One region of the Halomonas chromatireducens genome, then DNA from elsewhere that is predicted to be linked to it. Evidence: predicted binding sites of a transcription regulator. Region 1 holds the regulator's gene; the other holds the start of a gene.

Region 1 (12,120 bases):
CAATCGATCGAATACGCGCAGAAGTCGCATCATGACAAAGTCCTGAGTGAGATCTCACTCAGCAGGGAGCCCAGCAACATGCCAGAGCAAGCGGATTTCAATCCTTGCACTATTGCACTTCATCCGATTCACGACACGGAGCACGCTCATGTGGCGGACCGCCTGGTCTATCGGCAAAGTGGCATGAACGAATCCGATGACACGATGGCCGACACTGCCCGGGCACTGTCCAGCGCAGTTTATGAACTCGGTGATGCCGGCCTTCTGGCTGAGCGAACGCTCTTCGTCGACCTGCCGATGGCATGGCTCGCCAGCCCGGAGCTGCTTCCTACCCCGGCACCGCGCATGGCCATCGGCATCGCCGATATGCCGGAGGTGGATGAGAAGCTGCTCGTCCGCCTGGACGACATGCGGGAACGGGGTTATCGCATCGTCCTGCCCGCCAGCTTGGTGATGCAGTATCTCGAGGCGCTACTCCCCAGAACCGACATCATTCTGGTGACGACACCCCATGACATCGATGCCAAGACTCTCGAACGCCTCCCCGCCCGTAACATCAAGCTGCTGGTGGAAAACATCGATGACCGTGAAGAGCTCGAGCGCTATCGCGAGATCGGCTGCGCTTACTTTAACGGGCACTATCTGGCGCGCCCCAGCTTCATCGCCTCCCCTCCCCGGGGGAGACACGGTAACCGCGCGGCACAGATACGATTGATTCGGGCGCTGTACGAGGAAGACAGTGACATTCATCGTCTTCAGGAACTCGTGGTACAGATACCTCACCTTCATGTGGCCGTACTGAGGCGTGCCAACTCGAACTACTACAACCGCGGCGGAAAGGAGATCGATCTATATCGGGCGATGCAGGTGCTCGGCCTGATCGAGCTAAGGCGGCTCATTCTTACACTGACCCTAGCCAGCCTCCAGCCGTCGTCCAGGATCATCCTGCGCATGGCGCTGATCCGAGCATTCATGTGCCGCAACCTGTCGGCCCCTTTCCCCACCCTGGATGCCGAAGACGCCTTTACCACCGGTCTCTTTTCGATGATGGATGCCCTGCTCGAGGAAGATCGCGACACCTTGCTCGCGCAGCTACCGCTCAACCCTCACATCCTGGCTGCATTAAAGGAGCGTGCGGGGCCCTTGGGGGCGGTACTGACGCTCTGCGAGAATCATGAGCGCCAGGTGGAGGAATCCATCAACGACATCCCGGCTGACCAGTTGCACAGCTGCTACATGGATGCCTTGGCCAGCGCACGCGCCTTGATGAACAATCTGTAGAGCCATGCCTCTATCGAAAAAGGGCCGGCTACTCTGCCTGTTCGCCCAGCCGGCTGCGAAGCCGGCTGACCGCCTGGCTGTGGAGCTGGCAGACCCGTGACTCGGTCACGCCCATGACGACACCAATTTCCTTGAGGTTCAGTTCCTCCTGGTAGTAGAGCGCCATCAATAGCTTTTCCCGCTCCGGTAGCGCCTCGATCCCCTCCACCAGCTGCTGTCGCTTCTGCTGGTCGATCAATTGCTTGTAAGGCGTATCCGCCGTGGCGTCTGCAATACCGGGCTCCACACCCTCCGCCAGCAACGCCTCGAACGGCAGCAAGTGCCCGCTGTTGGTATCGTTCAACAATTGGCGATACGTCGCCAGATCCATGTCCAGCTCAGCGGCAATCTCTGTCTCCTCGGCATGTCGCCCGAGTTGCTGCTCCAGCCGCCTGACGGCCTCATCGACCGCCCTGGCATTGCGCCTCACGCTGCGGGGCAGCCAGTCCCGGCTTCTGAGCTCATCCAGCATGGCGCCACGAATGCGCTGGCTGGCAAAGGTGGCAAAGCTTGCTCCCTGGGAGGAGTCGAAACGCCCCATGGCTTCAAGCAGCCCGACCGTACCCGCCTGGATCAGGTCATCCAGCTCGATGCTCGCCGGTAGGCGCACCTGTAGGGAGAGCGCCTGTCGCCTGACCAGCGGAAGATACTCCGCCAGCATGTCCCCCTGATCTATCTTGCCTCGTGCTGTGTACATACGCTTGCTCTCGTGGCTGCCAGCCCATTTCAAAGGGTGCTGATTCACTCAACAGGTTTCGCTTGCTTCAGTACCGTTAACTGTCACAACGCCCGCTACCCCGCCGACTGCCGTCATATGAACCCGCTGCGGCACGCTCCTGTTCATGGTGGTTCACGATGACCTGCAGCCCCTGCAACGTCATGGCTCGCTGTCCGCGCTCCCGCAGCGCAAACTGGAAGTAGAGCGCCGAATCCGCCGGTATGCCCGCGAATGCTTCGGTGTGTCCCCGCGGCCCTGCCAACGTGACACACCCACCGGCGTGACATAGCCGGGCATTCACCTCGGCGCCGGACGAGGTCTGGAACTGCCAGCTCACCCGCCCCATGACCTGATTCCGGGCCAGTTCGGCCGTGGGCGGCACCATATCCGCAGACTGGACCTGCCGCTCCGACATAACCACCTGCACTGCCGGGGCACTGGCCACCCAACTGCCCGATGCCTGTGCCAGGCTGGCAATGAGTGTGCCTCCCAGCCCCAGCAACAGTTTCGCCCACGACTGCTGTATTAGCTTCATCTTGCCAATACCAGCAGCTCGATACCAAGATAGCTTGACGCGGCATGACGCAGATTACTCAGCAGCCCCTGTCGTCCAACGCTCGGCGGATGGACCAGCAGCATCCGCTGCGGCCCACCACGCTCGGCTACCTGCTTCAACACGCGATAGGCGCGACGGAATGCCTCCGGATCTGCATCGACCCAGAGCGCCCAACGCGCCTGCTCGCCGGCAAGCACCGGCAGATGCGGGCTGCCTGCAGGCAGTGACACCACCCGCCATGCCCGGGGATTGCCTACCCAGTCACGACCCTCGTTGGCCCAGGCCTCGAACAGCTCTGTGACCTTACCGGTATGATGCGCGCCGGTGCCGGGAAGCCCCAATACCATCAGGGTCGTGTCCGATTCCAAACGCCGCCTCGGGCGCTGCGCCGAGGCCTGTGCAGAGGACGTGGGAGCCGAGCCGACATGGCCAGCTGGAGCGGCGCCTCCTCCCAGTGATACCAGCATCGCAGCAACGTGGTCGGGGCACGCCTCCTGGGGAGCTCTTGGCGTCATGTTCGACCACTTGCGTAGCCCGGCGGCCTGATCCATACCCATCTAGCCTGACTCCCTTTCACCGAGACCCAGATGCCGAATCGCATCACGTACCATGAACAGTTGCATGAGGGATTCCAGCAGCGCCACGTCACGGCGACGCTGACGTCCTCCAGACAGGCCCAACAGTTCGGCGCGCAGGTCCATTGCCGCTTCGTCTTCGGCCAGGTCCAGATGCGCCGCAACTGTCGCAAGACCACTTGCCATCAGCAGACGCACATCGGGCCTCACCTCCCCCAGTTCCGAAGGGGCCAGCCGCTGCCAGGCCCGCCGCGTCAACTGCGGCAGCGCATCACCCTGAAGCTGCGCCACCAGCAACGATTGCGGATCACGCCCCAGTCGTGCCGGCGTCACCCAGTAGCGCTTGGCCAGAACGCGCCCGCTCTCCGTATCACGCACATCGCCAAGCCAGGCTTGCACCAAGACCGCTTGCACGCCCTTCCCTGCCTTGAGAGCCACTGCCACCGGCAGGCTCGAGAGGGCGAGGCGCCCCGGCGACCCACGAAAGCGACAGGCCACATCCCCCAGCGGCTCGGCCAGCTCACCCAGCGTCGACAGTGACAGACGCTCGCCGGCATGCTCGACGCGCTGGCTGCCACGCACCTGGCTGCACCAGGTGATGGCCTTCTCCTCCAGCCAGTCAGCCGCTTCGCCATCGGGCAAACCCTGTAGCAGATGCACGCTGACCGCCAAGCGTTGCAATGCATCCTCCAGTCGCGCCTGTTGCCCAGCTACCTGGCGGTGCTGAAGCAGTGGCAACGCCAACCAGCCCCCCTCCGGGTCGATGGCGATATCCGGCATGGACCAGCGCTCGCCCTTGACTCGCCGACGCTCGCTCCACAGCATGCCCAGCGCCTGCTCGGACGCTGGATAAGAGGACAGCAGTGACTCCAGCCGCCGCTGCTGGACGACTGCCGGCAGGCCGAGCAGATCCCAGACCGCTTCCAATTGCTGAAATCCTGTCAGCCGTTGCCGCAGGGCCAGCAGCGTACTGGAGAGGCGGCGCCCCTGCCCCAGCAGGTTGGGGGAGCGCGCCGGCGCTTCCACGGCGCCCTGACGGGGCGTGGATTGCGCCATGGCAACGCGGGCCTCCAGGGCGCGGTCAACCAGTGCCGGCACGTCGGCCACGGACATATCCTCCGGCACGCGCTGGCCATGGGAGACGAACAGCAGGCGCAGGCCATGGCGCATCACGATATCCAGCACCGGCGCCAGGCGCCCGGCTTCATCCTGCTTGGTAATGATGCAGTCGCTGAGTTCAGCACCCGCCGCCTGTGCCGCCTGGCGATAGCGGATCACCACCTCTTCCAGTGTCTCGGGCTGACTGGCCGCATTGAGCAGCAGCACCAGTCTCACCGGGGCATCGCCACCACGCAGGTGTGCCACCTGCTCAATGACACGATGGTCACGCTGGCTCATGCCAACCGTATCGATGATGACCCAAGACTTGCCGCGCATGCGCTCGAGCAGGTCGGAGACCGGCTGGTCGGCATTCAGTGCATACATGGGGACATCGAGCAGCCGCGAATAGATTCGCAACTGCTCGTGGGCGCCGATACGAAAGCTGTCGGTGGTCACCAGGGCGACCGGGCGGGTACCGTGACGCATGACGTAGCGAGCGGCCAGCTTGGCGGTAGTAGTGGTCTTGCCGATGCCTGTCGGTCCGATCAGGGCCACGATGCCGGCACGATCCAGGAAAGCGTCCTCGTCGTCGAGGCCCTCCAGACGGTTGACCAACTGGCGGTGCAGCCAGCTCATGGCACGTGCATCCATATCCTGGCCGACCAGCTCTTCCGGCAAGGCCGAGACCACCTCACCGGCCAACTCCTGACGGAAGCCGGCCTCAAGCAAAAGATGCTGAAGCTGTTCGCGAAGGCCACCGAGCGCCGCCGGCGCCTGCTCGCGCGACAACAGCGCACGCATATCCTGCATCTCCTCGAGCAGCCTCGCACTCATGGCTTCGAAGGCACTCGACGCACCCTGTCCAGCAGCCGGAGGCGCAGAAGCGTTCGTCTGCGCGTGCCGTTGAGGATCGTCGCTACCACCCGGCGCCGCCGACTCGGCCATGGCCAGAATCTCGACGCCGTCATCTACTCGCCGGTTGGCCAGGATGAGGGCCTCATCGCCCAGAGCTTCGCGCACCTGGCGCATGGCATCCCGGCTGTTCACGCCGGTAAATCGCATGACACTCATCGCTTATCGACCTCCCACCAGCGTCGTGACGCGCAGTGTCCTATCATCGGGAATCTCCGCCTGTGACATGACCACGAGATGACGCAGCCGGCGACGAAGGAAGCGAGACAGCAGCGGCCGCAGGCTGTGCTGCACCACCATGACAGGGGGCTCCCCGCTTGCTTCATGGCGAGTCAACGCCTGCTCCGCCTGACTCATCAACGTCTCCGCCAGCCCTGGTTCAAGGGCACCGTTACCGTTCATCGCCTGCATCAGTACCTGCTCGAGCTGTGCCTCCAAGCCAATGACATTGAGCGTGTCCTGACCCGGGAACCACTGCTGAGTGATCGACCGGCCCAGGGCGATTCGCACAAGGGCGGTCAGCTCATTGGCATCCTGCTGCTGAGGGGCATACTCTGCCAAGGTGTCGAGAATAGTACGCATGTCGCGAATCGAAACGTCCTCTTCCAGCAGGTTCTGCAGGATACGTTGCAGCGTGGTCAAATTGATCGCCTTGGGCACCACGTCCTCAACCAGGGACTTCTGCTCCTCGCCCAGCTTGTCGAGAAGTTTCTGGACTTCCTGACGCCCCAGCATCTCGGCAGCGTGACGGTGCAGCACGTGGTTGAGATGCGTCGCCACCACGGTCCCCGCATCGACCACCGTATACCCATAGACCTGAGCATGCTCCCGCTGCCCGGAATCGATCCATACCGCTGGCAAGCCGAAGGCCGGGTCTTCAGTGGGGGTGCCTTGCAGCTGGCCCGTCACCTGGCCGGGATCAATGGCCAGCCACTGGCCCGGGAATGCCTCGGCCCGGCCGATTTCTGCGCCCTTGAGCGTAATCACGTAGGTATTGGCACCCAGCTCAAGGTTGTCACGAATATGAACGACTGACGGGAGGAAGCCCACTTCCTGCGCAAATTTCTTGCGCACACTCTTGATGCGCCCCAGTAGCTCGCCCGCCTGGCGCTGATCGACCAGCGGGATCAGCCGGTGCCCCACTTCCAGCCCCAGTGTATCGACCAGCTGCACGTCGTCCCAACTCGCCTCGGGGGCCTCGGGAGGTGGTGGCGGTTCGGCGCTGATTTCCTGCTCGACCAGCCGCTGCTCCGCCTGCCGAGTCAGCATCCAGGCCAGGCCTGCCAGCAGGCCGGTAAAGAGCAGGAACACCATGTTGGGCATACCCGGAACCATGCCCAGAAGGCCCATGACCACCGCGGCCAGAATCAACACCTGAGGATTGACGAACAGCTGACTTATCATCTGCTGACCCACATCCTCCTCGGTATTTACCCGGGAGACAGTAACGCCAGCGGCGGTGGAGATCACCAGCGCCGGGATCTGCGCCACCAGGCCGTCGCCGATGGTCATCAGCGTATAGGTCTTTGCCGCATCGCCGAAGCCCATGCCGTGTTGCAGCATGCCGATCAGCAGCCCGCCGATGATATTGACCACCATGATCACCAGGCCAGCCATGGCATCGCCGCGCACGAACTTGCTGGCGCCGTCCATGGAGCCGTAGAAGTCCGCCTCCTGGGCAACCTCGGCACGCCGCTTACGGGCATCCTCCTCGCCGATCAGCCCTGCATTCAGGTCAGCATCGATGGCCATCTGCTTGCCCGGCATCGCGTCGAGCATGAAGCGAGCGCCCACCTCGGCGATCCGGCCGGCACCCTTGGTGATTACCATGAAATTGATGATGACGAGAATCAGGAAGACCACCAGGCCGACGGCAAAGTTACCCCCCACCAGGAAGGTGCCAAAGGCCTCGATTACCTTGCCGGCGGAATCGCCACCCTGATGCCCCTCCATCAGGATGACACGGGTAGAAGCCACGTTGAGCGAAAGCCGCAGCAGCGTGGTAAAGAGCAGCACCGCCGGAAAGGCGGCGAAATCCAGCGGTTTCTGGGTGAACATGCTGACCAGCAGGACCATGATTGCCAGTGCGATGTTGAAGGTGAACAGCATGTCCAGCGCAAAAGGCGGCAGCGGCAGGATCATCATGGCCAGGATCATGAGGATCAGGATCGGCCCTGCCAGCAGCTTCATGCGCACGTCGCCCATCCAGTCGCGGCGACCGATAATATGACTAAGGGACTTCATTGACGCCCCCCGGTCGAATCATTGCGCTGTGATGCATTTCGATCAGCCTCGTCATTGTCACCGGGCACGGCCAGCTCTGGCGGTATGGGTAGATCCTCGGGCGTAGGTGGCACGTCTCCCCCCTCAAGTGACACATGCTTGAGGCGGAAGGCCCAGGCCAGCACCTCCGCCACGGCAGTATACAGAGTCAATGGGATCTCCCTGTCGAGATCCACGTGATGATACAGAGCCCGCGCCAGCGGTGGGGCCTCAAGCAGGGGTACACCAGCTTCCTGGCCCACTTCCCGGATACGCGCTGCCACCATGTCAGCCCCCTTGGCCACGACACGTGGCGCGCCCATCTGTTTCTCGTCGTACTGCAACGCCACCGCGTAGTGCGTGGGGTTGGTAATGATGACGTCCGCTTCGGGCACCTTGCTCATCATTCGGCCTCGGGCCATTGCCTGCTGCTGGGAGCGAATGCGGGCCTTGACGTGCGGGTCGCCCTCGCTCTCCTTGTGCTCCCGCTTGACCTCCTCCTTGGACATGCGCAGCTTCTTGGCATGGCTATATAGCTGATAAGGCACGTCGATCAGGATGACCACCAGCAGCGTCAGCACCATCAGTCCGCAGGCCTGGGCCGCCATCATCAGGGCACGTGCCAGGGCCTGTGTCGTTGGCTGATCGAGCAGCGAGAGGTACTCACCCCGATTGAAGTAAAGGTATGCCATCCCTACCCCACCGATCAGCGTCGACTTGGCAATCGCCTTGAACAACTCGACCAGGGCCTGCACGCCGAACATCCGCTTCAAGCCCTTGAACAGGTTCAGCTTCGACAACTGCGGCTTGAGCGACTTGGCTGATATCAGCCAGCCACCCAGCAGGGCCGGGGCCACCAGGGCGATCAGGGCCAGCAACAGGAACAGCGGCAGCATCGTCCACAGCGTGCGCTGCCCAAGGTTCAGCACGTTGACCAGCATGGGGCCCGTCTCGAAGGCCTGCTGCCGCTCAAAGAGAAAGGCCTGTTCCATTACCAGACCCAACTGGTCATAAAGCATGGCACCCATCGACCACATGCCCACCACACCGCCCAACAGCAGCATGAACGTGGTCAATTCACGGGATCGGGCAACCTGCCCCTCCTCGCGCGACTTCTGGAGTCGTCGAGGCGTGGCCTCTTCGGTCTTTTCCTGATCACTGCTCTGGTCAGCCATGGCATCCGGACGTTCGTGTGCACGCTGGCTATTGTGGGGGCTTCAAGGGAAGGGTAATACGCCAAAAAGCGCCGATGATCGTGGCCTTATCGACCATGACCCTCGACGCGGAAGCGGTAACGGAGAAAACGTAAGTGGCCAGGAGCCTTTCGGATTTGACCGTTCTCGGTAAACCAGCGTTAAGTTCGAGAGGCTTCTAGAACCCCAACTGATCGAGAAGATCGTCGACCTGGTCCTGATCGGTGACGATATCAGCCGCAGGCTTGATCTGAGGGCCATTGAGCAGGCTCTCCTCACGCTTGCGGTCGTTTTCCCACTGATCGTTGGCCTTCTGCTGCATGGTTTCCCGGTCCATGTTCTCGGGAACGGCGTCGATGAGCACTTGCACTAGCTGGTGCTCGATCTCGCGAATCACATCCATCATCTTCTTGATGACCTGGCCCGTCAGGTCCTGGAAATCCTGAGCCATCATGATCTCGAGCAGCTCCTTCTGGGTTGCCTGGGTCTTGTCAGGCACGCCGGCAAGGTAGGACCGCGTCTCGTTGACCAGCTCGCGCGCCTCATCGAGCTCCTTGGGCTCCGCGAACCACTCTGCCCAGCGCTTGTCCAGCGCCCCGGCATCATCGCTGAGGGAATCCTGCAGCGGCTGCGCCCGGTCGATGGCATTCAGCGCACGCTCGGCGGCCTGCTCGGTCATTGTCGCCACATAGCTGAGACGATCCCGGGCGTCGGGTATGGCTTCCGCAGCCTTTTCAATCTCCTTGTCCAAGCCCAGCTCGCGCATGCTCTCTCTGAGCATGCGCGTCAGTTGACCAATACGCTGCACCAGTTCCTCACCGGCGGCGCTGGACGGCTGCGCCTCACCGGGCTGCTCGTTTGCGCTCATCTTGTCGTCTCCTTCGCCAGGTAACTATCCCCGGCAATCACTTGCCCATTTTCTCGAATATCTTGTTGAGTTTTTCTTCCAGGGTTGCGGCCGTGAAGGGTTTGACCACATAGCCACTGGCGCCTGCCTGGGCAGCGGCGATGATATTCTCCTTCTTGGCTTCGGCAGTGACCATCAGTACCGGCAGCTCCTTGAGCCCGTCGTCGGCACGAATCTGCTTGAGCATCTCCAGTCCGTCGAGATTGGGCATGTTCCAGTCGGACACCACGAACTCAAAGCCACCCGAACGGAGTTTGCTCAACGCCTCCTGGCCATCCTCGGCCTCCTCGACATTGGTGTAACCCAGTTCCTTGAGCAGGCTCCGAACGATCCTCCGCATGGTCGGGAAGTCATCGACCACCAGAAAGCTCATGTTCTTGTCAGCCATCGGGATTCCTCATTTGTGTCATGCAATAGTTGACTGACGGCGGGACTCTCCGCCGCCATAGTTCAGAATTCTTCCCACTCGCCCTCGGCCACAGGCTCGTTGCGTGCCTTGCGCTGCGGCTTGGGGTCCACCTCAGCGACCTGTCGCTGTGCAGGCTGCGCCAGTGCCGGCACGCGGGTGCGGGCCGCCAGGTCGGCACGGCTCTGGTCCGTACCGACCTTGGCATTCTCCGCCGGCTGCGTCTGGTGTGAGGCCTGAAGGGCGTCTCCAGCCAGGCGGAATACCGCCACGGCCTGCTCCAGTCGACTGGCCTGCTCCTCCAGTGAGGAAGCCGCCACGGTGGCCTGCTGGACCAGCGACGCGTTCTGCTGAGTCACCTGATCCATCTGCCCCACCGCCTGGCTGACCTGCTCGATGCCGTCACTCTGCTCCTGTGAGGCCGCGGAGATCTCATCCATGATGTCGGTGACACGACGAACCGCCGCCACCACCCCATCCATGGTCTCCCCGGCCTGTTCGGCCAGCGTCGAGCCCTCCTTGACCTGGGCTACCGAACCATCGATCAGCTCCTTGATCTCCTTGGCGGCAGTGGCACTGCGGCTGGCGAGATTGCGCACCTCGCCGGCCACCACGGCAAAGCCTCGACCCTGTTCGCCGGCCCTTGCCGCTTCCACGGAGGCATTCAGCGCCAGAATGTTCGTCTGGAAGGCGATGGAATCGATCACGCTGGTGATATCGCTGATCTTCTTCGAGCTGGCCGAGATACCACCCATGGTCTGCACGACACGATCGACCACCTCGCCGCCCCGCTCCGCGGTGGTTGAGGCATCCAGGGCCAGGCCGCTGGCCTGGCGGGCGTTGTCGGCGTTCTGGCGAACGGTCGCGGTGATCTCCTCCATGCTTGCCGCCGTCTCCTGCAGCGATGCGGCCTGCTGCTCGGTGCGCGACGAGAGATCGGCGTTACCACCGGCGATCTCGCGAGTGCCGATATGTATCGACCCGCTGCTGTCTCGCACCTGTCCGACGATACGCACCAGGCTCTGCTGCATATTGCGCATGGCGTTGAACAGCTTGCCGATCTCGTTCTGGCTCCCCTGCGGGATCTTCCCGGTCAGGTCGGCCTTGGAAATGGTCTGCAGGTGCTGGACCGCCGTGTTCAGGGGCCGGACGACCGTTGCCCGCAGCCCCAGATAGACAAGCAGCAGCACCGCAGCGGCCAGCAGGAGAGCCCCCAGCTTGATCAGCTCGAAGCGATCCGCCTGCTGCTGGAAGTCTGCCACCATCGCTGAAGCGCTATCGAACCCGTAGGCGACGAAAGCCGCCATGCTGGCGCTCAGGGCCTCTGCCGGCTCGATCAGCTCATCGCGCAGATTCCCGAACTCCGGGGTATTGAGTTCATCGAGAGCAACATGCTGTTGACGCACCAGCTCCAGCACGTTGGTGAAGTTCGATTCCACCTCACCAGCGAGGGCCACGCCCTGGGACGACTTGGGAGCGTCAGCGAAGTTGCTGAGGCGCCGCTCCGAGCGGTTGAGATAATCGTCCGCCTGGGCAAGCTGCTCATTGGCCTGGGCCATACGTCCCAGCATGACCTGGTTGGAGGCAATCTCGAGGCTCACCCGTGCCTGATTAAGCAATGCATCGGCCCGATTGATTTCATTGAGCTGCTGCACGTTGATCCGGTCCAGGTCGGCCAGTATCAGGCCCGCCTGGCGATCCGAGAGTGCCGACAGCGTCGCTACCAGGCCAATCAAGACGGCAAAGCTGATCAGTGCGACAATCACGGATACGTGAATGCTGATGTTGCGGATGAATCGACTCATATCGGCAGTTCCTCGCGCTCTGTGACGCTAGTGTCTTCAGTCTTGATTGTTATGATTAGACCCGCTGTGCACGGCCAGAGGCCGCCACCAGAGCCATCAAGCGTTCCGGTATGTCGTCAAGGCCGAGCACCTCGGCTGCCCCACCCAAGGCGATGGCCTCACGAGGCATGCCAAACACAACACAGCTCGCCTCGTCCTGGGCAACCGTGGCAGACCCTGCCTGACGCATCTCGAGCAGCCCGGCCGCACCGTCCTTGCCCATGCCGGTCAGAATCACACCGATGGCATTGCGCCCCGCCTGGGTCGAGGCGGAATGGAAGAGCACGTCCACGGATGGACGATGACGGTTGACCGGGGGGCCGTCG
Region 2 (12,120 bases), 960 kb from region 1:
CGACTCAAGCGACAAGGAAGGCACAATGATTCGCAAGGCTGTTCTCCCCGTGGCCGGTTTCGGAACACGCTGCCTGCCGGCTTCCAAGGCGATTCCCAAGGAGATGATCACCATCGTCGACCGTCCCGTGATCCAATACGTGGTCAATGAAGCGGTCGCCGCCGGGATCCGTGATATCGTCCTGGTAACCCATGCCAGCAAGAGTGCCATCGAGAATCACTTTGACAAGCACTTCGAGCTCGAAGCGAGCCTTGAGGCCAAAGGCAAGCAGGAGCTTCTCGACGAGCTGAGAGCCATCGTTCCCGACGGCGTCAATATCATCAGCGTTCGCCAGCCCGAGCCTCTGGGCCTGGGCCATGCGGTACTCTGCGCTCGGCCCGTGATCGGAGATGATGAGCCCTTTGCCGTACTTCTCCCCGACGTCCTGGTGGATGGTGATGGACTCGAGCGCAACGACCTCGCCGGCATGATCGATGCCTTCGAGGCCAGTGGACGCTCCCAGCTGATGGTGGAGGAGGTGCCATGGGAGAATGTTCATCAATACGGCATCGTGGACCCCCAAGGTGGGGCGCCGTCGCCCGGCAAGTCCTGCCAACTGAATGGGGTGGTGGAGAAACCGTCACGTGATGAAGCGCCTTCCAACCTGGCCGTCATCGGCCGTTATATCCTGCCGGGCAAGATCTTCGCCCTGCTGGCAGAAACACCGCCCGGTGCCGGTAATGAGATTCAATTGACTGATGCCATCGAGACGCTGCGCCAGACCGATGGAGTCGATGCCTGGCGAATGAGGGGCAAGACCTACGACTGTGGCCACCAGCTCGGTTATCTCGAGGCCACCCTTGTCTATGGCCGTCGTCATCCGCGCTTCGGCGAGGGCTTTCGCGAATTGCTCTCCCGCTATAGCCAGCCGGAGTAACCGCCATGCGACTCGAAATTCATGGAAGTGAACTTGCGGCCGCCACGGCCGCCGCCGCCCTCTCGTGGGTAGGGCACCAGGTCCATTGGGTGCCCCACGACTCGCTGCCCTGGCCCCGCCTGCTGGAAGCCGACTGGCTGAAGCGCGAGCCCGACCTCATGGCCGGTATCCGGGAGGGGCGCGAGCTCGGCACCCTCACGGTGGAGGGCATTGACAGCCCAAAGCCGGGTGACATCAATATTCTCTGGCTCGCACTCTCCCCCGAGCAGCGCGACGAGGCCGGCGAACTGGTCGAGCAAGCCGCCGCACGTCACGCCAACGATATGATGCTGGTCAACAACTCCACCTTCCCTGTGGGCGAGACCGAGCGACTTGAGACACGACTGGGATCGCCCAAGGGACGCTCCGTGGCCCTGGTCGACATGCTGGAGGAGGGGCGCGCCTGGGCAAGTTTTACACGCCCAGGCCGCTGGTTGCTGGGCTGCGATGACGATCACGCCGAAGCCCAGGTGCGCGAACTGCTCCGCGCCTTCAATCGCCGTCGCGATGTGGTGCAGCGCATGCCGCGCCGTGCCGCCGAGCTGACCAAGCTGGCCACCATCGGCATGCTGGCAACGCGTATCAGCTACATGAACGAGATTGCGGGGTTGGCCGATAGCCTCGGGGTGGACGTGGAGCATGTCCGCCAGGGCATGGGTGCCGACTCACGGATCGGCTATGAGTACCTTTATCCAGGCTGCGGTTTCGGCGGACCCAACTTCTCCCGCGACTTGATGCGGCTGGCCAATGTTCAGGAGGCCAGCGGTCGTCATTCCGCACTGCTCGAGCAGGTCCTGGATATCAACGAACAGGTCAAGGAGACGCTGTTTCGCAAGCTCTGGACCCATTTCCACGGCCGCCTGTCGGGCCGGGTCTGGGGTGTTGAAGTCAACCCGGTCCTCACTCTTGCGCCGCCCCTCCAGGGCGGTGATCCAGTCGCTCATTACCGGTGGCTCCAGGTGCGTCATGTCAGGAAGAGTTTGGTTGTCATTCCTAGGGTATGCGGGCGAAGAGAGGGAATTGCAACCGGCTGTCGGTCGGTAGGTAGCGTGCTAAACTCGTCAATTCACTATCTGCCATCTCATCCGCCGGGTCAGGAGTCATCTATGGCACAGCAATCGCTGAGCTTTCATGGCGTGGAGAACGCCGATCAGGTCAACCGTATTACCACGGCGCTGATGATGCTGGACGGCGTCGAGTCGGCCGAGGTTGGCCGACATGGAGCCGATGTGGAGGGCAGGGTGTCTCGTGAGGCGCTGATCAAGGCCGTCCAGTCGCTAAAGCTTCCCATTGAAGTCCAGTAATCCAGCCGAGGTCATTTCATGAAGAAGACCATTGAAATCGTCAGTGAACGTAACAGTCTCTTGCGCCAAAGGGTTGAGCTTGATGGTTTCGAAGACATCTTCGTCGACGTACCCAAGGCCTTCGGTGGCGAGGGCAACGCACCCGATCCCCATGACTACTTCGACCTCTCGCTCGGTGCCTGCAAGGCGATCACCGCCCAGATGTATGCCAAGCGAAAGAAGTGGCCGCTGGAGGGCGTCAGTGTCACCGTCAATCGGGACGATAGCGAGGAACCGAAGGGGACCTATCGACTCGAAGTGGTGATGACATTCCATGGTATCGACGATCCGGAACAGCGGGCACGGTTGGAAGAGATCAGCCACAAGTGCCCGATCCATCGCCTGATGACCAGTTCAACGGTGGACGTCATCACGCGTACAGCCGATACCAGCGAAGTGTGAGCCTCTGGCAAATTGACATTGTCCCACCCAGGCGCCGATTTGGCGCCTGATGCAATCCGGAGCCGGCATGAGCAAGCCCTTTCGCCTTCAGTCGAATTTCCAGCCGGCCGGTGACCAGCCGGCGGCCATCGAAAGCCTTATCAGTGGGCTGGAGTCGGGCCTGACTCACCAGACCCTGCTGGGGGTGACCGGATCGGGGAAGACCTTCACCATGGCCAACGTGGTCCAGCGGCTGCAGCGTCCGACCATTGTCATGGCCCCCAACAAGACCCTCGCGGCCCAGCTCTATGGCGAGTTCAAGTCGTTCTTTCCCGACAATGCCATTGAGTATTTCGTTTCCTACTACGACTACTACCAGCCTGAAGCCTACGTACCGTCGTCGGATACCTTCATCGAAAAGGACGCCTCGATCAACGAGCATATCGAGCAGATGCGCCTGTCTGCCACCAAGGCGCTGCTGGAGCGGCGCGATGCCTTGATCGTAGTCTCGGTATCCGCAATTTATGGTCTGGGTGATCCGGAGCAGTACCTAAAAATGCGGTTGCACTTCACTCGCGGCGAGCTGATTCACCAGCGTGACTTCCTGCGCCGACTTGCCGAGCTGCAGTACACCCGCAACGACATGGATTTTCGTCGTGGCACCTACCGCGTGCGCGGCGATGTCATCGATATCTACCCGGCCGACTCCGACGAAGAAGCAGTGCGCGTGGAGCTATTCGACGACGAGATCGACTCCATCAGCCTGTTCGATCCGCTGACCGGAGAAGTGCGTGGGAAAGTGCCGCGCATGACCATCTACCCCAAGAGCCACTATGTGACGCCGCGAGAGACCATTGTGGCGGCAGCGGACCGGATCAAGGAGGAGCTTGTCGAGCGGCTGGAATGGCTGCGCAAGCATGACAAGCTGGTTGAAGCACAGCGATTGGAGCAGCGTACGCTCTACGACCTGGAAATGATGAATGAGCTAGGTTACTGCAACGGCATAGAGAACTACTCGCGTTACCTGTCCGGACGTGCGCCGGGCGAGCCACCACCCACCTTCTTCGATTACCTGCCGGCGGACGCGCTGCTGTTCATCGATGAATCCCACGTCAGCGTTCCCCAGGTCGGCGGCATGTACAAGGGTGACCGCTCACGCAAGGAGACGCTGGTAGAGTACGGCTTCCGCCTGCCGTCGGCGCTGGACAATCGCCCCATGAAGTTCGAGGAGTGGGAGCGCATCTCTCCCCAGACCATCTTTGTTTCGGCCACCCCTGGGCCCTACGAGGCGGCACACGCCGGCCAGCTCGTGGAGCAGGTGGTGCGCCCCACCGGGTTGCTCGACCCTGAGCTTGAGGTTCGCCCGGCGACGACCCAGGTGGATGACCTGCTCTCCGAGATACGCTTGCGCACAAATGTCGGCGAGCGGGTGCTGGTCACCACGCTGACCAAGCGGATGGCGGAAGACCTGACGGAGTACCTCGACGAGCATGACGTGCGCGTGCGCTACCTGCACTCCGATATCGACACCGTGGAGCGGGTCGAGATCATTCGTGACCTACGTCTTGGAGACCGGCATGTAGCCGCGAATACCGAGGTGTACACGGTGCCGCCAGTAGGCGAAGTTGGGGAAGGTAATGATGCACTCGTCGGCGACCCGCAGCATTTCGTCGAGCATCCGGTCGACGGCGAGCCCACCGCGCTGGCCCCGGACGAGATCGACATGACGCCGCTGGAAACCCGCCGCGTGGCGGGGCGCGACGGGCCGACCCACTGGCGCCTGGCAATCCCCCGTCGGAGGAACCAACCCTGTCGCACATCGGTCCCCTGACCCGTAATGTCACCGATGCGGTGAAGATGCTCAACGTCATCGGGCGCTACGACTATCGTGACCCTTATGCGACGCGGGGCCAGCCAGAGGATTGGGGCGAAGAGCTTGGTCAGGGGCTTCAGGGGCTGCGAATCGCCTATTCGCCGGATCTCGGCTATGCCAGGGTCGACCGCGACGTGGCAGAGCGCGTGCGCGCGGCTGCCCATAAGCTGGAGGCGCTTGGTGCCACCGTTGAAGAGGTCGACCCCGGGTTCGAATCGCCGCTGGATATCTTCAACAAGCTCTGGTTTACGGCATCGCTGGCTGTCTACGATGGAATGGATGAGCGCAATCGGCAATTGCTCGATCCGGGCATGGTTGCGGATGCCAGGCGAGCCGAGCAGTGGAGTGCGCTGGATCTGTTTTGCGCCCTGCGTGGCCGGGCCCGCTTGACCCAGCAGCTGGAGTACTTCAATCAGCAGTATCATCTGGTGATGACACCCTCGGTGGCGATCTCGCCATTCGAGCTTTTGCACAATGTGCCACCTGAACGGGACATGCGAGACTGGGAGGAGTGGGCGCCGTTTTCCTACCCTTTCAACCTCAGCCAGCAGCCTGCGGCATCGGTGCCCTGTGGCTTTACCGACGCCGGCTTACCCGTCGGTTTTCAACTGGCGGGGGGGAAGCATGATGACGCGCGTGTTTTGCGTGTCGCCCATGCTTTCATGGAGGCCTATCCGGCACGCTATCCTGCTGTGCCTAACCCGTATCAGAGCGGATAGAACGCAGCCCAGGCTAGCGGCGGGCTGACGTACGTTCGGATAGCCACTGCTCCAGCTCCTCTGCGGATATGGCGGGGCAGTAGTAATCGCCCTGTGCATGTTTGCAGGATAGGCGGCTCACGGTGGTGGCTATAGCCTGATCATCGATGCCAATGACTACCGGCTCGATATGGAGGGCCTGAAGTAGACGGCACAGCGCTTCCATCAGGTTGCGCTCATTCTGATGGGGCGCTCTGGTCAGGCCGGCATTGATCTTGGCTCTGTCGAAGGGTAGGCGAGAGAGCCATGCGAGGTCGAAAGAATGGGTGCCCAGTCCATCGATGGTGAGGCGAACGCCCAGCCTCTCCAGCCGCTTGAGCATATGGGACGTGCCGTCCAGGTTGCTGGATAACCCCTGGCTAGGTATCTGCAGCACCATCCAGGCCAGTGAGTCGAGCTGCTGTTGACGAAGAAAATGGTCGAGAGGTCTTCTATCGAAGGTATCGTGTACCAAATGTGACTCGCAGAGACGAATCGATACGGGCAACTGGGCAAGCGATGAAGCGCTTTCCAGCCAACCCAGATGATGGCCGATGACGCTCTGTATCACCCAGCGATCAAGGCGAATACCCAAGCCCAAGCGGGATATGGTGTCGACGAAGGCTTCAGGGGGAAGTTTCCATTCCTTGGGATGTTGCCAGCGCAGTACGGCCTCCAGGCCGGTGCAGCAGCCGGTATCGACATCGATTTCGGGCTGGAAGAGAAGGCGAAAATGGCGCTCGGGTAGATGAATGGCTTCGCTTAGCCGGCTCTCGAGACGATGTTTTTCCTTCAGCTTGGCCGTCAGGCGATGATCGACGAAGGCCAGGCGCCCCGGTCCCTTCTTACGCGCCGTATACATGGCGCTGCGTGCCGCGGTGATCAGCGCTTCCTCATCCTGGGCGTCGCTCGGGTAAAGGGCGATACCGATGGAGGCCGTCAGCAGCAGATAGCGACTCCCGGAGAGAAAAGGCGGCTCCAGCGCCTCCTGCAGCCGCTCTGTCACCACCTGGGCGGCTTCCGCCGTGCCATCCTTTTCCAGCAAGACGATGAACTGGTCGCCACCCAGCCTGGCCAGGGTGTCCCGGCTGCGCAGGGCTTTCTGCAGTCGCTGGGCCAGCTCGCCCAGCAGTCGGTCCCCTTCCACGTGCCCGACGGCATCATTGATTGCCTTGAAGCGATCGATATCGATGAACAGTACGGCAAGCCCGTTATCGGCACGCTCCGCCTGGGCCAGGGCGTGATTGAGGCGGTCACGCAGCAGCAGCCAGTTGGGGAGTCCGGTCATCGGGTCGACATGGACCCAGTGTCTGTCACCTAGCTGCTTTCCACTGGGGGTGGCGAGGCTGACGAAGGTGCGCAGATAGTGATGCGGCCGCTGCTGTTCATCGAGTAGGGCATCGACGGTCATCAGGACAGGCATCGATTCACCGTCGTCACGGCGGCACAGGACTTCCTGTTGCCAGGAAGTGAGCTCATCGGCATTCGCGCCTGGCTCGGCTCCAATCGGCGATGGTGTCCTCAAGGAAGCAAAGAAGTGTTCGACTGGCCAGCCTGCGACCTCGCTGCACTCACAGCCGGCAATGCGGCAGAAGGCCTCATTGGCCATGACGATTAGGCCGGCGGCATCTGTCAGGACCATGCCGGTCTGTCCCTGCTCGAACGCGCTCTGGATGAGCCGTGCGGGATGTTGGGCCAGTGAGCTGACCCTGTCGCCGGGTGGGCGTTTGCCGTGATGACTCATCGATTCGCCGAATTAGCCCCTGCTGTTTTCGGTTGAAACGTCGAGGTGAGATTCGACGCTGCCATGAGAGATTATCGTCATGAACGGTCCAGACTTTAGCGCTGCGCAAGGTTAAATTCGGATCTGCCCTCAAAAACCAATCATCATTAGGTATTGACGCCTGAGCGGGTCTCAAGTTCGGAGACCGGACGCCGATACAAGAGTAAATATGTCGATCCTTGAGGCAGCTGGATCGCCAAGGGTGGTTTCAGGCTTAGCGTCGTTCTTAGTGAGTGGGTCGCTTGGCTCCCGATTTTATCGCCGAAGGGGACCGCGTTGCGCATATCGGTTCGGATGGAAGCAATGACTCGATTCCTCTGCTCTCTGCAGGGGCGACTGCTTGCCGGCCTTGCCGCGACGTGGCTGGTGATTGTGGGCATTCTCATGGTGCTGGCCTGGCAGTATGGCAAGGCACTGGTGGATGAGGTCAATCTCGATCACCTGCGTGACGAGTCGCGCCTGATTGCCGATGGCCTGACCGAGAAGGTTAATCGTCGCCTGAATGCCCTGGGGCGACTGGCGCCGAATCTGCAGGGAATGAGCCCGGATGAGCTGGGTACTGCCCTCGATCGTAACCAGGCCCTGCTGGAATGGTTCGAGGGCATCATGGTAACCGGTCCCGACGGCGTCGTGCTTGCCGACTGGCCAGTGGTGGAGGGGCGTGTCGGTCTTGATACATCGGAAACCGAATATTTTCGCTTGATGAGTCACTCCCCTTGGCCCTATGTCAGCAAGCCATTCGTGGGTCGGGCCAGCGGCGACAACCTGGTGCTGATGCTGGTGCCGCGGTTCGATGAGCAGGGGGCTTTCAGCGGAGTTGTCGGAGGGATGGTCAACCTGACAGGGGGTGGGTTGTTCCGTTGGCTCGAGCGAAGCTGGCTGGGCGAAGAGGGGCGTGTCTCTGTGTTGTCGGCATCGGGCGAGGTCTTGTTTCATCCTGGGCGGACGAGCAGGCAGGCGTTCAATGGTTTGCCGTCACTTGACCTGGCTCTGGAGGGCTGGGAGGGGGAAACCATTGCCCGCGGGATCGATGGCGAGTCGACGCTGATGTCCTATCGCCAGATCAGGCCGGCGAACTGGGTGGTCAAGGTATCGTTGCCCCGGTCACAGGTTCGTGCGCCGCTGGGGGACTATCTCGTTACCCTTTGGTGGGCTTGGCTGGTATTGGCGGTAGTATTGATGTTCAGCATGCGCTGGTTGGTCAGGCGCATGCTCAAGCCGCTGCACCGCCTCGAGCAGCAGATCGCTCAGGTAGGGGCGGGGGAGCGTCGCTACCTGGCGCTCTCCACCAGCATGGAGGAGTTGAGGCAGGTAGCCGGCAGTTTCAACCGTCTGGAGCATGAGCGCCTCTCGGCCCTGGAGCACCTTCGGGATCGGCAGGCCTTTCTCGATGCCGTGCTGGGATCAACGCCGATAGGCATGTTCGTGGCTGACCTCAAGGGTCACCTGAACTACATGAACCCGGCGCTGCTGGAGCTGCTGGGACTCGATGCGTCGTGTACTCCCGAGGAGTGGTGGGGCCGAATTCATCCGGATGACCGCCAGGGAACCCAGGATATGTGGCGTCACTCCCTGTCGACCGGCAATGACTTCATGCGTCAGCTCCGCTTTCATCATCAGGATGGTGTCACCCTGTGGGTGGAAGTGCATGCAAGCCAGGTGAAGGGCAGCGATCAGCCCCTCGGGTTCGTGGGTATGGTGAAGGACATTACCGAGCGTCGCCAGCAGGAGGCGTTGCAGCGATGGGAGGCGGAGCATGACCCGCTGACGGGACTGCTCAACCGCCGGGGTTTCGAGCGGCGTCTGGAGGAGGCGCTGGCGGAATACGCCAAGACCGGTACCCCGTCGGTGCTGATACTCTTCGATCTGGACCATTTCAAGCCCATCAACGACGAAGGCGGGCATGCCCTGGGCGACGAAATGCTTCGTCGTATCGCCCAGGTGGTGGCTTGGGAGGTTCGCCGTAGCGACCACGTTGCTCGCCAGGGTGGAGACGAGTTCGCCGTGCTGCTGCCCAGCTGTACCCTCAAGCAGGCCCAGGAGATTGCGGAATCCCTGCGGCGAGTGGTTTCCGAGGTTACTGTGGTGAATGAGAGCAGGGTCTACAGCATTACACTTAGCATGGGGGTGACTGCGTTCCAGGAGGGGGATGATGCCGTCGAGACCGTGCTGGCCCGAGCCGATGCCGCCAGCTACAAGGCCAAGGCCAATGGCCGCAACGCCGTGGTCATGGCGGATCCCGACGACGGCAGCCTTATCGACTCTCTATGGTAAGAGGGTAGGCCGACTTGCTGTGGTAAACGCTTGCGGGTGGTAATGGGTCATACCGACGTGTTGAAGCGTCCCGGCTGCGCCCTTACTCGACCGCTGGCGCCATAGGTCGTCTTCTCGGCGGCCTCGTGAATGAATTCGAGGAGGCGCTTGTTCTGGCCCATGCGCAGGCCAACAAGCTGGCCGTTCATCGTGTTGAGCCGATGGGCCTTCTGCGTTCGCTCCATCGTGCTTTCCCATGCCTCCAGGCAGCCGGCATCTTCGGCGGCCTGTCGGGCACCAGCGGCGCCCTCGGCATAGCCCAGGCGCTGCTGAACGTTACGGCGCAAGGTCTCTGTGGCTTCCAGTTGCTGCAGTCGCTGCTGCTTGAGTTCGGCAACCTCGGCGAGCTGGCGCCCGTCGATATCGGCGGCGGCAAGCAGCTCGCGCTCCTGCTCAAGCAGTTCGATCACGCCATCAAGGCGCTGCTGCTGCTCGCGGAGAAGCTTGGTCAGGCTCATTCGTCACCATTACCTGCAGTCGGTTGCAGCGACTCGATCAACCCGTCGGCGATCCGGTCGGCGCGAATTTCCAGGCGGCCTTCCCGAATGGCCTCGCGAATCTCCTCGACCCTGACGGTGTCGATGTCGCGGGAGCTGTCGGCGGCATTCTGCCGCAGGTGCGTGGTGGCCGCGGGGCCGGCATCCTGCTGGCTGGACTGACTGGTACTCTTGACCGGCTGCGCTTCCTCGCGGGGCGTCGTCGGTGTCGGGCGAGTCAGGGGGTTCTGGCTGTTGATCTTCACTATATTGGCCTCGTGACCGGTGCTTTTACACGCTATCGGCTGCTCCGGAGAAAACTTTAGGCAATGATATAGCGAACACGCGCGAGGCGCATCCGCAGGTTAGTGTAGCAAGCCAGCGTCGAGAGTGTCGGCATGGCATGCCGAGCCACCGTTCAGAAATCGACGATCACCATTCCTTCTCCTGCCACGCGTCCAGTGACGACCTCGCGAGAGTCGAAACGTATCCGGATGCGGTCACCCAGCCCTCCTGGCTCCAGTGCCTCTCCTTCACGTGAGACGCGAAACCCCGTGCCCCGGGCCTCGACCACGACGCGCTGATTGCGTTCCACCAGCGGCAGGGAGCGGAACTGGTGGGCCTGCAGCGGCTGCCCCGCACGCAGCGTGCGAGTCGCCAACTGGCCAATGATCTGCTCCGCATCGAGCAGGGCATTGTTGGGAAGCTCCGCCAGGTTGCCTTGTCGCTGTTCCAGGTGCTCCGGGCGAACTGTATCGCCAGCGTTGAGCGTGGCTGCCAGGACCGGGTATTCGCCGAGAACGCCGATTTCAGCCTGCATGTAGCGCACCTGGCGCCCATCGCTGCCGCAGCGCACACCTACCGATACCCGCCCGAGAGGCAGTTCGCCTTCCCGGGTCAGGAAGGGCTGGGGTGAAACGCACTCCGGCATTCGGGCCGAAGGAGGCCGCAGCTCGATGATGATTTCCTCGCCCAGGGGCTGTGCCTCGCTGTACAGGAAGCCATGTACGGCCTGGAGCAGGGCGTCGTCGTCGGCCTTGGCGATGCCGGGAAGCAGCGCCAGGCTGGCGAGTATCGGCCACAAAGTGAACAGGAGCTTGAAGGGGAGACGCTGCATGGCATTTGGCCGAGGTTGGTGATGGTGCCAGTGAATTCTAGCGCCCGCCGATTTCATGAAACAGCGGAAATGAATGCGGAAAACCGGTCTGTTCTTGCCATTGATGTGACACCACTCTGGCTATTCTTCACTCTCAACAAGTTCCGCACACTGTTCATATTGAGTTTTGACCACGGGAGCGCCGGCATGATCGATAAGCTCGAGGCCGCCTTTAACTACCACCAGCAGGCGCTGGGCTTGCGCCAGGAGCGCCACAAGGTGCTGGCCAGCAATATCGCCAATGCCGATACGCCGAATTACAAGGCGCGCGACATGGATTTTGCCGGCGAGCTCAAGAAGGCGGTCGAGCATGGTCGCTCATCCGGTGGCGGTTTGTCACTGGCAAGGACGTCTGCAGGGCATCTGGGCGGGCAGGGCTTCGCACCGACCAGCCAGAACTTGCTGTATCGCGTACCTGACCAGCCGAGCCTGGACGGGAACACGGTCGACATGGATCGCGAGCGTACCCAGTTCGCCGACAATTCGGTGCGCTATCAGGCTGCGCTCACCATCCTCAATAGCCGGATCCAGGGCCTGAAGAACGCCATGCAGCCTGAGTAATCCGAGCCAGAGTCATCCGAGCCAGAGTAATCAGAGAGAGACCGCACCATGTCGATGTTTTCCGTTTTCGATATTGCAGGCTCGGCCATGAGCGCCCAGTCGCAACGCATGAATGTCACGGCCAGCAACCTGGCCAACGCCGACAGCGTGGCGGGGCCGGATGGCGAGGCCTATCGCGCCAAGCAGGTGCTCTTCGAGGCGCGCAATCAGGGCGCCCATGGCATCGGCGGGGTGGGTGTGCGCAGCGTGGTGGAAGATACCTCGCCCATGCGCATGGAGTACCGCCCCGAGCACCCGCTGGCCAATGACGATGGCTACGTGACCATGCCCAACGTCGAGCCGGTACACGAGATGGTCAACATGATCTCGGCTTCCCGCTCCTACCAGGCCAACGTCGAAGTCATGAATACGAGCAAGCAGATGATGCTCAAGACACTCACCTTGGGTGAAGGGTAACCGCCATGTCCACGACCATTGATGCCAATGTCGTCACGCGTCTGAATCAGGGTGGCCCTTCCGGCCGCGATGCCAGTCAATCCGCC

The links. The regulator FliA, encoded in region 1, starts transcription of late flagellar genes. The targets are predictions, from matches to a motif close to CTAAAGTTNNNNNNNNNNCNGCCGATA.
Region 2: a site for FliA is predicted at 10,161-10,187, ahead of flgM (flagellar biosynthesis anti-sigma factor FlgM). Genes of this name have one in related genera too.

Annotation. Positions count from the first base shown of each region.
Region 1 covers NZ_CP014226.1:2,934,141-2,946,260, forward strand. The annotation lists gene LOKO_RS13560 (EAL and HDOD domain-containing protein) at 79-1,281, shown strand; gene LOKO_RS13565 (RNA polymerase sigma factor FliA) at 1,310-2,017, opposite strand; gene LOKO_RS13570 (flagellar protein FlhE) at 2,094-2,573, opposite strand; gene LOKO_RS13575 (hypothetical protein) at 2,570-3,151, opposite strand; gene flhF (flagellar biosynthesis protein FlhF) at 3,152-5,341, opposite strand; gene flhA (flagellar biosynthesis protein FlhA) at 5,345-7,426, opposite strand; gene flhB (flagellar biosynthesis protein FlhB) at 7,423-8,619, opposite strand; gene cheZ (protein phosphatase CheZ) at 8,816-9,505, opposite strand; gene cheY (chemotaxis response regulator CheY) at 9,543-9,932, opposite strand; gene LOKO_RS13605 (methyl-accepting chemotaxis protein) at 9,995-11,755, opposite strand; gene LOKO_RS13610 (protein-glutamate methylesterase/protein-glutamine glutaminase) at 11,811-12,120, opposite strand, start outside.
Region 2 covers NZ_CP014226.1:1,975,983-1,988,102, forward strand. The annotation lists gene galU (UTP--glucose-1-phosphate uridylyltransferase GalU) at 26-916, shown strand; gene LOKO_RS09155 (UDP-glucose/GDP-mannose dehydrogenase family protein) at 922-2,259, shown strand; gene LOKO_RS09160 (OsmC family protein) at 2,278-2,700, shown strand; partial or broken gene uvrB (excinuclease ABC subunit UvrB) at 2,768-4,249, shown strand; partial or broken gene LOKO_RS18825 (methionine biosynthesis protein MetW) at 4,241-4,363, opposite strand; gene LOKO_RS09170 (amidase family protein) at 4,537-5,271, shown strand; gene LOKO_RS09175 (putative bifunctional diguanylate cyclase/phosphodiesterase) at 5,285-7,033, opposite strand; gene LOKO_RS09180 (sensor domain-containing diguanylate cyclase) at 7,376-9,346, shown strand; gene LOKO_RS09185 (flagella synthesis protein FlgN) at 9,394-9,843, opposite strand; gene flgM (flagellar biosynthesis anti-sigma factor FlgM) at 9,840-10,127, opposite strand; gene flgA (flagellar basal body P-ring formation chaperone FlgA) at 10,280-10,978, opposite strand; gene flgB (flagellar basal body rod protein FlgB) at 11,165-11,578, shown strand; gene flgC (flagellar basal body rod protein FlgC) at 11,627-12,034, shown strand; gene flgD (flagellar hook assembly protein FlgD) at 12,040-12,120, shown strand, end outside.